DNA from 3 places in the Brevibacillus sp. FSL K6-6036 genome. Region 3 is predicted to be linked to each of the others. Evidence: riboswitches for the same ligand, from Rfam matches in the RefSeq annotation. Region 3 holds a riboswitch; each other region holds the start of a gene.
What was found. Region 3 has a riboswitch for S-adenosylmethionine ahead of metK (methionine adenosyltransferase). Riboswitches for the same ligand answer to the same signal wherever they lie in the genome.

Region 1: another riboswitch for S-adenosylmethionine. It lies ahead of NST37_RS18210 (pyridoxal phosphate-dependent aminotransferase); the one in region 3 lies ahead of metK (methionine adenosyltransferase).
Region 2: another riboswitch for S-adenosylmethionine. It lies ahead of NST37_RS23695 (BMP family protein); the one in region 3 lies ahead of metK (methionine adenosyltransferase).

What each region holds. Positions count from the first base shown of each region.
Region 1 covers NZ_CP150173.1:3,602,616-3,607,206, reverse strand. The annotation lists gene NST37_RS18215 (MFS transporter) at 1-1,164, shown strand, start outside; SAM riboswitch class I at 1,458-1,570, shown strand; gene NST37_RS18210 (pyridoxal phosphate-dependent aminotransferase) at 1,676-2,851, shown strand; gene NST37_RS18205 (hypothetical protein) at 3,186-3,569, opposite strand; gene NST37_RS18200 (PLP-dependent aminotransferase family protein) at 3,731-4,591, shown strand, end outside.
Region 2 covers NZ_CP150173.1:4,844,795-4,849,385, forward strand. The annotation lists gene NST37_RS23690 (ABC transporter ATP-binding protein) at 1-423, opposite strand, end outside; gene NST37_RS23695 (BMP family protein) at 508-1,539, opposite strand; SAM riboswitch class I at 1,743-1,857, opposite strand; gene NST37_RS23700 (methyl-accepting chemotaxis protein) at 1,947-3,419, opposite strand; gene NST37_RS23705 (NAD(P)/FAD-dependent oxidoreductase) at 3,709-4,591, opposite strand, start outside.
Region 3 covers NZ_CP150173.1:4,636,159-4,640,749, reverse strand. The annotation lists gene NST37_RS22815 (S8 family serine peptidase) at 1-671, shown strand, start outside; gene NST37_RS22810 (hypothetical protein) at 697-1,170, shown strand; SAM riboswitch class I at 1,224-1,324, shown strand; gene metK (methionine adenosyltransferase) at 1,463-2,668, shown strand; gene NST37_RS22800 (polysaccharide deacetylase family protein) at 2,854-3,867, shown strand; gene NST37_RS22795 (sensor histidine kinase) at 3,867-4,591, shown strand, end outside.

The DNA.
Region 1 (4,591 bases), 1.0 Mb from region 3:
CTGATCGGCAGTCTGACAGGCGGGGTTCTCTTTGACCGCTGGGGGAAAATGCGCACAGTATACGCCGCGACAGCGGGAGCGGTAGCCGTAGCTGTGGCACTGGGCTTCACAACCAGCTTTCATACGTATACGGTCTTGCTGCTTTTGAACGGATTTTTCTCCGGCATCATGTTTCCTGTGCTCAATGCCCTGATCGGCCTCTTGTGGCCTGACGGCGGCCGCAAGGGCTTGAATACGGTTTATGTGGCACTCAATATCGGGGTAGCGATCGGTTCCGCCTCGGCGGGAATGCTGGCGAGCATTTCCTTTGCCTGGACTTTCTTTGGAAATGCGGCGCTGCAGCTGGCAGTTCTGTTTCTCTTTATCTTTTTGAGCCGCACGGTCGATCTTGAGCGCGGTCAGGAAAAAGAAGGCCGGCTCGTGGCAGCGTCGGCGAAGCACACAGAGGAAGGTGAGGGGGCACAGCTGCCTGCCGCGGGATTGGCGGAGAAGGCCGGCGGATCAAAAGGGGCCGCGGCGGCAATGGCGACGGATGCCGCTCAAGCTGCCGGTCGCCCGATGGCATGGCTAGCGCTCGGTCTGTTGTCGGCAGGGTTGTTGGTCTGCTGGATTATTTACTCGCAGTGGACGACTGTGCTGTCGGCGTATATGCAGTCGCTGGGCATCACGCTCAGGGAGTACAGCCTGCTGTGGACGCTGAATGGTGCTTTGATCCTGTTCGGGCAGCCGTTTATCTCCTGGGTGATCAGGCACTTCGCCCGTACGCTGAAAGCGCAGTTGCTGTTAGGCGCCTACGTCTTTTCGCTCTCCATGCTGATCTTGTCCCAGACGACGGTGTACGCCGGTTTTTTCGTGGCCATGTTTGTCATTACACTGGGTGAAATGCTGGTGTGGCCTGCCGTCCCGACCATCGCTGCCGAGTTGTCTCCACCGGGACGTGAAGGGTTCATTCAAGGCCTCATCGGGGGCGTAGGCTCAGGAGGACGCATGGTCGGCCCGCTGATGGGCGCCGTGATCTTTGAAGCGCTCGGAGCAAATGGGATGGTCTACTTCATGGCTGCTTTGGCTTTGGTCGCTGTCGCTTGCTTTACCGTGTACACGTCCTTTGTAAAGCGTCCTGAGATGAAGGCAGCTCTGCCTGCTCCGGAGAAGCTCGGGTCATGACAAGCAATGCTTGGACGGATACTCGTAGCTGTCAGGCGAAGACCAGCAGGCTTTCAGCCGAGGCCGCTCAGGCTGTCAGTCGAGGCCCCTCAGCCTGTCAGTGAGGCTCCTCAGTTTGTCAGTTGAGGACCGCCAGGCTGACAGTTGAGGACTGCCAGGCTGTCTAACGAGGCCCTGCAGGCTGCCGGGCCAGCAACAGCAAAGCAGCCCGGGCCATGGTTCGGGATATTGTATTGACACTCCCAACCTGCTCAAGTAGTATAGTAGACATTCAAAGTAAATAGGTTGCTGTTAACTTATCCAGAGAGGTGGAGGGACTGGCCCGATGAAGCCCGGCAGCGGATCTTGCAGGATATTCTGCAGATGCTGTGCCAATTCCAGCAGGAGCGATCCTGACAGATAAGAACGTGGAGACGCACGATCCGCCCCTTTTTCTGTTCAGGAAAAGGGGCTTTTTGCATGCCTGCTTCGATGTCTGGATTATTTTTGCGAAAGAAAGGATAGAAAGCCAATGCGCATCCAACCATCTGCCATGGTGGACCGACTGCCGACGCAGTTTTTTGCCACGCTGGTAGCGAAAACAAACAAGGCCATCGCGGCCGGACATGACATTATCAATCTTGGACAGGGCAATCCCGATCTCCCGACACCGCAGCATATCGTGGAAGAGCTGAGCGAGCAGGCCAAGCGCCCTGTCCATCACAAATACCCGCCGTTCAGCGGCAGGCTGGAGCTGAAGCAGGCCGTCGCCCACTGGTACAAGGAAGAGTTCGGCGTGGAGCTGGACGCGGAGGAAGAGGTAGCCATCCTGTTTGGCAGCAAGACAGGTCTGGTTGAGATTTGTCAGGTGCTGCTGAACCCCGGGGACGTCGCTTTGGTGCCCGATCCAGGTTATCCGGATTACTGGTCCGGCGTGGCTGTAGCTGACGGCCGCATGGTCATGATGCCGCTCAAGGCTGAAAACGCGTTTCTTCCGGATTACGGCCAGTTGAAGCCGGAAGATTTGGAAAAAGCCAAGCTGATGTTCCTCAATTACCCGAACAATCCGACGGCGGTCAACGCTCCGGTGGAATTTTTTGAAGAGACCATCCGCTTCGCCCGCAAGCACGAGATCGTCGTCTGCCATGATTTCGCCTATGGTGCGATCAGCTTTGACGGCAAAAAGCCGGTCAGCTTCATGCAGGTGCCGGGGGCAAAAGAAGTAGGAGTGGAGTTTTACACCCTGTCGAAAACGTACAACATGGCCGGCTGGCGCGTCGGGGCTATGGTCGGAAACAAGGAGCTCGTACGGCTGGTCAATTTGATTCAGGACCATTACTTTGTCAGTCTCTTCGGCGCTGTGCAGATGGCGGCGGCAAAAGCGATGACCGGCTCGCAGCAATGCGTACATGATCTCGTCTCCGTCTACCAAAGCAGGCGGGATGTGCTGTTCGCCGAGCTCCACCGGATCGGTTGGCAGGCCAAGCCTTCAGAGGGCTCGTTTTTCAGCTGGCTGCCTGTTCCCGAAGGGTTTACATCGGTCGAGTTTTCCGATTTGCTGCTGGAAAAGGCTCATGTGGTGGTTGCGCCTGGCGTCGGTTTTGGACCGACGGGCGAGGGGTATGTGCGCGCGGCGCTTCTTTCCAGCGAAGAAAGGCTGGCGGAGGCAGTGCGAAGGATTGAGAAGCTGGGGCTGTTTGCTCGGTAAGCTTGTTGGCGGGCTTCGGGTTATCTTGCTCCTTGTCCAGGGGCCGCGGTGGGGAGAAGCCTGGAAACAGGCTTCTCCTGCGATTCGGGGTGGCACAACAGGCTGAATCAAGCAGGATACTCACGGATAAAGCAGGCTTGATTCGAAATGATACTCACGGATGCCAAAACATAATGACGGCAATCTTTTCAAGAAAGACAGCCTTATTTTTCGTGAATAGCGGAAGCCATACTTGCAACATAAAGCATGGCTTCCCAAGCAAAAGGCCCGGAGCTATGATCGCTCAGGGCCTTTATGATGGCTTGATGGAATCAGGTGATACCCCAGGCCAGCTTTATGGACTAGGAGGGATCGGCGGTTGCCAGTTCAAGTCTATGTACCGTGTTTCGATGGTTTGCAAAGCGAGCTTCAGCTTTTGCGGAGGCTGCTCCATTCCTTTGACAATCAGGGTTTGGACCAATACGACTCCCTTGTCTGAATTCTCCATATACGTCTTGGCAAAATCGGTCCGAACGTCGAAACGCTTGCCGTTTTCGTCATACAGATTCCAGTAAGGGAAGCTCTCCAGTTTTCCCAAGCCCTTCAACTCGATTATCCAGACGGGCTCGAATTTGCCTACAAAAACCCGTCCCACCGTACTTTTGCTTTTTCTCCTGTTTCTTACCTCTACAGCCCGGTTTACCACCAAAAGAAAAGCAGGAAACATCTGCACAAGCATCGATACCCCCAACCAAAGTAGTCGCGAGTAAAATCCGACGATTTCGACCGAGCCATCGCTCGACATAGCTAAAACCTATTCCGCCGATAGATTTGTGAGATTGGACTTATGACGGCCGCAGTGATAAAACAGGTATAAGCGAAATCTAGGGGGAACCGAACATGGAATATTCATTTTCCAAATCAACCAGCGCACTCAGCTCCTCGGCCGTGCGCGAAATCCTGAAGCTGACACAGGGCAATCAAGTATTGTCTTTGGCAGGCGGCCTGCCGGCAGAGGATTCTTTTCCAATCGAAGAAATGAGAGAAGCCTTCAATCGCGCTCTGGATCACGGAGCAAAATCGCTGCAATACGGCTTGACTGACGGGTACATTCCGCTTCGGGAATGGGTTTCGTCCCGCATGAAACAAAAGCATATGAATGTTGGCGTAGAAAACATGCTGATCACTACCGGCTCCCAGCAGGCCGTCGACTTGCTCTGCCGTGTCTATCTGGACGAAGGCGACGTCGTGCTGGTAGAAAATCCAACGTATCTCGCGGCCGTGCAACTGTTCCAATTTCGCGGCATTCGAGCTATTCCGGTGGATGGAGATGCGGAAGGCATGGATATGGAGGACCTTGCCAGAAAAATCGCACAATATCGCCCGAAGATGGCCTATGTCATTCCGACGTTTGCAAACCCGACAGGAAAGGTTTGGAGTCTGGAAAAACGCTTGGGACTGCTGAAACAATGCCGGGAAAACAACATTTTGATTCTGGAAGACGATCCGTACGGGGAAATCCAGTTCGACGGCGAGGCGCCTTATCGCAGCATTTTTTCTCTCGATGAGCATCCGGACGGATCGGCTGTCGTCTACACCAGCACCTTCTCCAAAATCGTCGCTCCGGGTCTTCGAACGGGGTGGGCGATTGGAGACAGCCAGGTGATTCAGATGATGGTAAAAGCCAAGCAGGCAATCGACTTGCAGTCCAGCACAATCGACCAATTTGCTCTGTATGAGCTGCTGTCCCGGTTTGATTTG
Region 2 (4,591 bases), 210 kb from region 3:
GCAGCTGGATACCTTGGCGTTCTCGTTGATCGGTATCCGGTATCGCTCACTGAGCGAGCGGACTGCACTCGCCGCTTCTTTTCGCTGAAACAGCCCTTTGCGCTGCGGTTCGTAGCCGATCACGATATTTTCCGCAACGGTAAAGTCGGGAAACAGCATGAAGTGCTGGTGAACCATGCCAATCCCGTGGCGGATCGCATCCTCCGGGCCGCGAAAGACGACGGGCTTGCCATTTACTGCGATCTCTCCGGCAGTGGGCTGCTCCATACCGTACAGCATGCGCATCAGCGTGGTTTTGCCCGCTCCGTTCTCGCCGACGATCGCATGGACCTCCCCCTCTTTCAACGTAAACGAAACGTTGTCATTGGCGGTAAAATCGCCGTAGCGCTTGGTCATGCCTCGCATTTCCAGTCGGTTCGCCACCTTTTTCCCCTCCCTCTTTTGTCTTCCCGGTAGAGCAGGAAACCGACTACGCTCATGTAGCCGGTTTCCGAATCAGCGCTCTTGCTATTGTTTCAGCGGGTCTGTCACGGTTCTCGTCCCCGCGACGATCTCATCCTTGATCGCCTTTACCTTGCTGACGACTTCTTCTCCAATGAACGGGTTCAACGGAGTCGGGCTGTCATGCGTAACATAGGTCACGCCGACGCCGTTCTCCTTCAGTCCGTAGGCGACGACACCCGGCTTCAAGCTGCCGTCCACAAATGCCTTCACCGTTTCATACACAGCGGAGTCCGTTCCTTTCAACTGGGACAGGACGATATGCTCAGGGTCGATGCTGGTCCGGTCAACGTCTTGTCCGGAGGTGTAGAAGCCTTTTTCCTTGGCTGCTTCAAACACGCCAAGATCTCCTACAGCCGCTGCGCCGTAAATAAAGTCCGCTCCTTTGGAAGCCTGCAGCAGCGCCAGCTCCTTCGCTTTTGCCGGGTCGCTGAAGCTGCCGACGTAGTTGATCTGCACTTCCGCGTTCGGGTTGGTCGCCTTGAGCCCTTCCTGAAACCCGACTGTCCATTTTTTCAGGATCGGAATGTCCATTGCTGCGACGATCCCTACCTTGTTGCTTTTGGTTGCCAAACCGGCAGCCGCTCCGACCAGGTATGCAGCCTCTTGCTCGCGGAACATGACACTGCGGACGTTGGGCAAATCAACTTGCGTATCGATGATGGCGAAGGTGCGGTCAGGATTTTCTGTCGCTACCTTTTTCAGCGCATCCTCGGCTTCAAAGGAAGACGTGATGATCAAATCGTATTGCTCGGCCACTGCCACGCGGATATTTTCCTCGATAGCCCCGTGGTCTGTGGATTCAATCGTCTTGACATCCACCCCGAATTCTTGGGCGGCTTTCTTCGCTCCATCGTCCATCTGCTGGAAGAACGGGTTAACCCCGATTTTCTCGGGCAGCACCAGCGCGATCCGCTTTTTCGCTGTTTCTTGTCCGCCTGTCTGGGCTTGTCCCTTGTCTTCGGGGGCGCTGCTGTTTGTCGAGCATCCGGCTGCCAGTACAGCAAACGTTGTTAATGCCAAAAGCAATTTTTTCATGGTGTCCTCTCCTATCACTAGTCCGCACAACAATATTCGTTTTTATTATATACACACGAAAGAAGTGCGTTTTTTTATGAGCATAAAATAATTAAAACACGAATAATATTATATTATTTAAAATTAATATTCGTCAATAACCTCCTTTGTACAAAGAAAAAACTCTTCCCGGAGGAAGAGTTTGCGGTATATCGCCAACCTCTTCCTCATCTCTCAAAATCCAAATGGATTTTGTAGGAATTGGCACCTTTCTGTGCACGTGTGCACAGTGGTTGCCGGGCTTCATCGGGCCAGTCCCTCCGCCGCTCTTGATAAGGTAAGGTGAAACTATTTAATTGATATTGAATTCATTCTAGCAGATCAATTGAAAAATGCAATTCTTTTTTCTGCAATTTCAAACATTACGATTATCGCTGAAATGATTGCTGCAGCTTTGTCGACAAGGCGTTCAGCTCGCCGAGCTCCTCGGTAATCTCCCGCACCTTTTGATGCTGGTTCTCCGCCGTCGCAAACAATTCCTCCAGGTTGGCAACAGACTCCTCGGTGACCGCTGTAATCGTAGACATCTCGGCCGCCACTTCCCCGGAGCGCATTTTCACGCGATCCATGCTCGTCCGCACATGCTCTACGGCCTCGAGGAACGCTTCCATGCCTGCACGAACCGTCTCGATAGACGCCACTGTCTCTACCGCCAGCTCCTGCCCCTTTGCTACCGACACTTCGCCCGTGCTCATATGCTTCACCGCATTTTCACTTTCTTGATGCAGCGACTGCAAAATTCCGGCGATCTCCTGCGTAGCCGTCGCGCTTTGCTCAGCCAGCTTGCGCACCTCGTCCGCCACGACGGCGAAGCCCCGGCCGTGCTCACCCGCACGAGCCGATTCGATCGCGGCATTGAGCGCGAGCAGGTTCGTCTGTGTCGCGATCTGGTTGATCGTCTGGACGATTTCCTCGACCTTGTTGGCTTGCTTGTTCAGCTCGCGGATCGTCGAAGACGCCACATTGACCGCCTGAACGATTTGCTCCATTTGCTCGGAAAGCTCGCTCATCATGCTGATGCTTCCTGCCAAGCGGCGGCTGTTCTGATCCGCTTCCGCCTTCATGACGGCCGCTTGCTCGTTGACAGTCACAATTTCCTGGTCGATCGATTGCACTTCTTCCTCGATTTTGACAGTGGAATTGGCTTGGGATTCCATTCCGGTCGCCACTTCCTTGAAGGCGACCATCATCTCGTCCGTGTTGCGCCTTGTCGTCTCGGCATGCTCATGGACATGCACGGATGTGCGCTCCACCTGCTCTGTTACCATCTTGATATTCCGCAGCAGCTCTTCCAGGCGCTGCTCTTTGTCTTCGGCTTCCCGTCTCGCGCTGTCCGCTTTTGCAAGCGACGCTTGTCCAGCCAGACAGAGATAGGTGAGCCCCGCGATCATCAGCACGAAAGCGACAATGCGAAGCAGCAAATTGACTTCCGAAAAATGGCCGTCAAACAACTGGTAAGAACCGGTGTAAAATCCGATTAATGTCGCCGCAACCTGCATCGCCCCCGCCGATACAATCAGCTTCCAGTCCAGATAGGCTGCCAAAAAGCCCAGGACGATGAACGCGAGAAACGAGATTTCCTGAAACGGTGTATAGTGGTCAAATGCAATCGAGTAATAGAGAAGACCAATTCCGACCAGATACCGGATCAAGTAGCTGTCCTTGCGAATGAAGTACAACGGAGAAACGATCAGTGTTGCCAGCAAGCCTGCGGAGGTGACCTTCCAGAAGTTCACATCCATCTGATACGCGATCCAGCCTGCAACCCAGAGATGATTCCATAAAATAAAGATCATAAAGCCTTCTTTGTTCGTCAAGGTGTTGCGGACCAACTGAAACATATGTACCCCCTCTTGCCTGTCGTACTTGCGAAATGCTCTTGATGCCATTATAGACTGAGAAAAGTCCCAGCGACTACGAATAATGTAAGAATGTGTGAAAAAAGTTCCATCATTCGACTGGTTCTGAAGATGCACAACTGGTCGTTTTCGGCCTCGCATGCTGGCCAAACAATCTGCTGTCGAATTTCGTACCCATGCCCGCCACTCCCCTATATGCAATGCAAAAGCAGGTGCCCCGCTGTCTGCTTGAGACTTTGGAGCACCTGCTTTTTCCGATTTATAGACTATGCTACTGCAACGATTTTTTGATGATATTACGGGCGATCCATACGCCTGCAGCCCCGGCCTGTGCCAGTCCGCGCGTAATGCCCGCACCGTCGCCGCCGCAGTACAGCCCTTTGATTTCCGTCTCGAACTCCTCGGTCAGCTTTGGACGGGCAGAGTAAAATTTGGCCTCTACGCCATAGAACAGTGTGTGCTCGGAAGCGATTCCCGGTGTCACCTTGTCCAGCGCCTCGACCATTTCGATCAAGCTTTTCATCGTATTGTACGGCAGAACCAGGCCCAAATCGCCGGGAACGGCTTCCTTGAGCGTCGGCTCCAAAAACCCTTCGCGGATGCGGGACTCGGTAGAGCGGCGTCCGCGCAAAATGTCTCCGTATTTCTGGACGATGACGCCGCCATTGGAAAGATCGTTGGCGCGTTTGCAAATTTCGCGAGCGTATTCGTTCGGCTTGTCAAACGGCTCGGTAAATTTGTGCGAAACGAGCAGAGCAAAGTTTGTATTCTGGGAGCCCAGCGCAGGGTCCTTGTAAGAGTGGCCGTTTGCCGCCATGACGCCGCTGTGGTTTTCCACGACGACGTGACCGGACGGGTTGCTGCAGAAGGTGCGCACCCTCGTCCCGACCGATGTGTTGAAGATGAATTTTCCTTCGTACAGATGCTCATTGATCTCGCGCATCACCACGTCGGACGTCTCGACCCGCACGCCTACGTCTACCTGGTTGTTGTACATTTTCAGACGGCGCTTTTTCAAAATCCCCGTCAGCCAGGCGGAACCGTCACGGCCGGGCCCGATCATCACGTTGTCGCTCAAATATTCCTCGCCGTTTTTCAGCACCACGCCTCGAACGCGGTGACCGTCCGCTTCCTTGACCGTCAGGATATCTTCG
Region 3 (4,591 bases):
CGCAGCTGTCCGATCTGGGCAAAGAGGTGCTTGGCATGAAGCTGAAGCCGGGCAAGTATTATATCCGTCTGACAACCACATTGCCGTTTAAATACGATTCGTACCGGTTGACTTTGACCAAGCAGCCTTTGATCGCGGGTTATCGTGATATTTCCACGCACTGGGCCCGCAACGAGATCGCCAGACTCAGCACGAAGGGAGTCGTCAAAGGCTTTGATGATTCGACCTTCAAGCCTGACCAGTCGGTGACTCGAGGCCAGTTTGCGACGATGCTGATCCAGTCCATGCGGGCCAAAGGGATGAATATCGTTACGTATACAGGCAGAAATCCGTTCAAGGATCTTTCTAAAAATCACTGGGCCTATGGCAATCTGCTGACTGCCCACCAGCTCGGCATCATCAGCGGCTATCCAAACAGCACCATGCTGCCGGATCAATCGATCACACGGGCAGAAATGGCACTGATGGTAGCCAGAGCAAATAATCTCGTGCTCTATAATCGCAGCAGGTCATCGTTTACCGACGTGCCGACAAGTCACTGGGCGTCTCCCGCCATTGAGGCGCTGACGGCGAAAAAGTGGATAAGCGGTTACGGACGGACGTTCAAGCCGCAGGGAAGAGCTACACGTGCAGAGGTGGTCGTCCTGCTGGCGAAGGCTTACAGTTTGTAACTCTATGGAAAAGGAGAGAACATAAATGAAAAAAGCAACCAAGGGAATCCTCGCCATAGCAATTGTCGGGATGGGGGTCTTTGCTTCGCAGGCGATGGCAGACGGTGTTTCCGGTGTCCCGGGCTCAGCGGATGATCCGGTCGTCACCAAAAGCTATGTGGATCAGCAAATTCAAAAAGCTCTTGGCGGAGGGGCAGGCACAGGCGGTGCATCCGTCTCGACGGGGTTGACAGTGGTTGAGCTGCACCCGGGGCAGACGCTGTACGGTTTTGAGGGTACGGAATTTATCGTCCGTACGGGAAAAGTACAAGCAGTAGCCGGCGATAAAGGCGATGGCTTGACAGATATTACCGAGGGCAAGGACCTGCGAGCGGGAGCCCAGGTGGCTGCCAATCATCTGCTCTTGATCGCCCGTTCGGACAATCGCGGATTGCGCTTGAATGCAAACTACAATGGTGTCGCGCACATTATGGTTCGCGGCAAATACGAATTGCGCTAAGCGCTTATTGACACCGGCTATAAAAACGATTATTCTATTATCCGTAATGGATACTCTTATCCAGAGCAGGCGGAGGGACTGGCCCCATGAAGCCCGGCAACCGACTCGAGCGGTGCTAACCAGCAGAACGGATACCTGTTCTGGCCGATAAGAGGGTAGGGAACGCAAACACCAAGCACCTTTTCCTCTAAAACAGGAAAAGGTTTTTTTTTGCTTGTGCCTTCGTCTAATAAGAACCTGTTTCGGCTACCACACTATTTGTATGAGGTCAAAGGAGGTAGTACACATGTCTTTGCAAAAAGGTCGTCGTCTGTTTACTTCTGAATCCGTCACCGAAGGTCATCCGGATAAGATTTGTGACCAAATTTCCGACTCTATCCTGGACGCCATTTTGTCCAAGGATCCAAATGCTCGCGTAGCATGCGAAACTTCCGTTACCACTGGTCTGGTACTCGTGGCAGGGGAAATCACCACGAACACGTACGTGGATATTCAAAAGCTCGTCCGTGACACCATCCGTGAAATCGGATACGATCGCGCTAAGTTTGGTTTCGATGCCGACACTTGCGGCGTTCTGACCGCTATCGGCGAGCAGTCTGCCGATATCGCCCTCGGTGTAGACCAGGCGCTGGAAGCCCGCGAAGGGAAAATGACTGATGCTGAGATTGAAGCGATTGGTGCCGGCGACCAAGGTCTGATGTTTGGTTTCGCCTGCAACGAGACTCCTGAACTGATGCCTTTGCCGATCAGCATGGCTCACCAGCTGGCTCGCCGTCTGACCGAAGTGCGTAAAAACGGCACTTTGAGCTACCTGCGCCCAGACGGTAAAACACAGGTGACTGTAGAATACGACGGCGATAAGCCGGTTCGTATTGATACGATTGTTATTTCTACCCAGCACGCTCCGGAAACCACTCTGGAACAAATCAAGAACGACCTGATGGAGCACGTGATCAAGCCTGTCGTGCCAACAGAGCTTCTGGATGCCGAGACCAAATACTTCATCAACCCGACTGGCCGTTTTGTTATTGGCGGACCACAAGGGGATGCCGGTTTGACAGGCCGCAAAATTATCGTCGACACCTATGGCGGATACGCTCGTCACGGCGGTGGTGCTTTCTCCGGAAAAGACCCGACAAAAGTGGACCGCTCCGGCGCATATGCAGCCCGCTATGTAGCGAAGAACATCGTCGCTGCCGGCTTGGCTGAAAAATGCGAAGTACAAGTGGCCTATGCAATTGGTGTCGCACAGCCAGTGTCCATCAGCGTAGATACATTTGGGACCGGCAAGATTGCCGAGGACCAATTGGTAACACTAATCCGCAAGCATTTTGATCTTCGTCCTGCAGGTATCATCAAGCAGCTTGACCTGCGTCGTCCTATCTACAAGCAGACAGCGGCATACGGCCATTTTGGCCGCAACGATCTGAATGTGCCGTGGGAGCGTACAGATAAGGCAGAAGCGCTCAAGCAAGATGCAGCAGGGCTGTCCAAGTAAAGACCAAGCGCGAGAGCCTAGTGATACACACTAGGCTCTTTTTCTGTCATTGAAAACGGATTTCCTCTATATTTTTAAGAAGACTAGGCCTTAAGACTTGCGGCAAACTGCTGGAATTCAGTTCATAAAGGAATCCGTTCGTATATGTCGAAATTCCTATATAGGCATAAAGGAGGGAGTTTTTTGTGCCGAAGAGGTGGCCCTTCTTTCTCGTATTTTTCATTGCGCTAGGGCTCGTTGTGACTGCCGGACTGCCCGATACTGCCTCTTTTTTTAAAGAGGAGGCTCCAAAAGTGCAACCTTTCCCCCATGTCACTACGTCTATAAGCACAAGCGAGGAGCAATCGGCTGCACCACAGACAGAAAAAAACCGGGAAGAAGCAGCGTCCTCCAAGCTCTGGTATAGAGATCGGGTAGTCGTATTGACGTACCATCATGTGACCGACGATTCTGACCAGCGCTATGTTATTGGGGCGGAGCAGTTTAGAGAGCATATGACGTTTTTATTCGAGAACAATTTTCATCCGATATCACTGGCGGAATTTGTGCGTTTTGTCGAGACAGGAGTTTTGCCCACTGAGAATGCAGTCTTGCTTACATTTGATGATGGGTATGAAAGTTATTACACACATGCTTTTCCCGTAATGCAGCAGTATCGGTTCCCATCGGTCAACTTTGCCATACTTGGACGATTGCGGGATACCGAGGAGCGAAAGAGAGAAAAAATGACCACGCCGCTATCCCGTCCGCAAGTGAAGGAAATGCTGCAGACCGGGTTGGTGGAGATCGCTTCTCATACATACAGTCTTCACGACGAGAGGGCCCGCAACGAATGGGGAGATCTGGGACCGGAGACAGCACCTGTGTACATGGAGGAGCTCAAACGGCTCGAAGACGAACAAGAATACCGCAATCGCCTTTACGTAGATTTTACGATGTCGCGGGTCGGCTTGAGCGATCTGGTGGGCAAGCAGGTGCAAGCTATTTCTTTGCCGTTTGGATACAGCAATGACATCGTACTGGACATAGCCAAGCAAGCGGGCTACCGATTTGTCTTCAATTCAAATCGAGGTGTGGTAACGGCCCAGGTGAATCCGCTTTCCATCCCCAGATACGATGTCGGGATCAGGGAAATGGATGTGCCCAAGCTGCAGGCGCTGTTCCAGACGGTCAAAAACGAGGTAGAAGGAGATCAATAATGAATCAGGCGATCAGTATTACCATGTTGGATGGTGTGATCAATCGCACGATCGAGACGGTAGAGACGAGCAAATCGCAAATATTCGAGATCGCCGAAAATGCCAGGCAAGAAGGAAATTCCTTAAAACATGATTTGCATGAATTGCGGCAGGAAATAGCGAAAGTGATAAGCAAGGTAGATGAACTGGAGCTCTCCTACCGAAGGGCGCGAGCGCGCCTGGTGTTGGTTAGCCGTAATTTTCAGACATACACAGAGGAAGACATCCGCATCGCTTATGAAGAAGCCAACCGTATTCAGGTAGAATTGTCCATTTACCGGGAACGGGAAGACAATTTGAAAAAGCGGAGAAACGATCTGGAGAGGCAGCTTCGCACGCTGGAGGAAACAATCGAGCGAGCAGAAAAGCTGGTTACGCAGATGGGGGTTGTGCTAGGGTACTTGACCGGCGACCTGAGCAAGGTAGGGGAAGCTCTGGAGGAGGCCAAACAGCATCAGCTGATGGGTCTGAAAGTAATCCAAGCGCAGGAAGAAGAGCGGAAGCGGGTAGCGCGTGAAATCCATGACGGGCCCGCTCAATCCATGGCAAACGTCGTGCTGCGGTCTGAAATTGTCGAAAAGATGCTGAAAAATGAACGCATTCTGGAAGCGCAGATGGAGCTGCACGAATTGAAGGAAATGGTCCGCCTCAGTCTGGCTGACGTCAGACGGATTATCTTTGACCT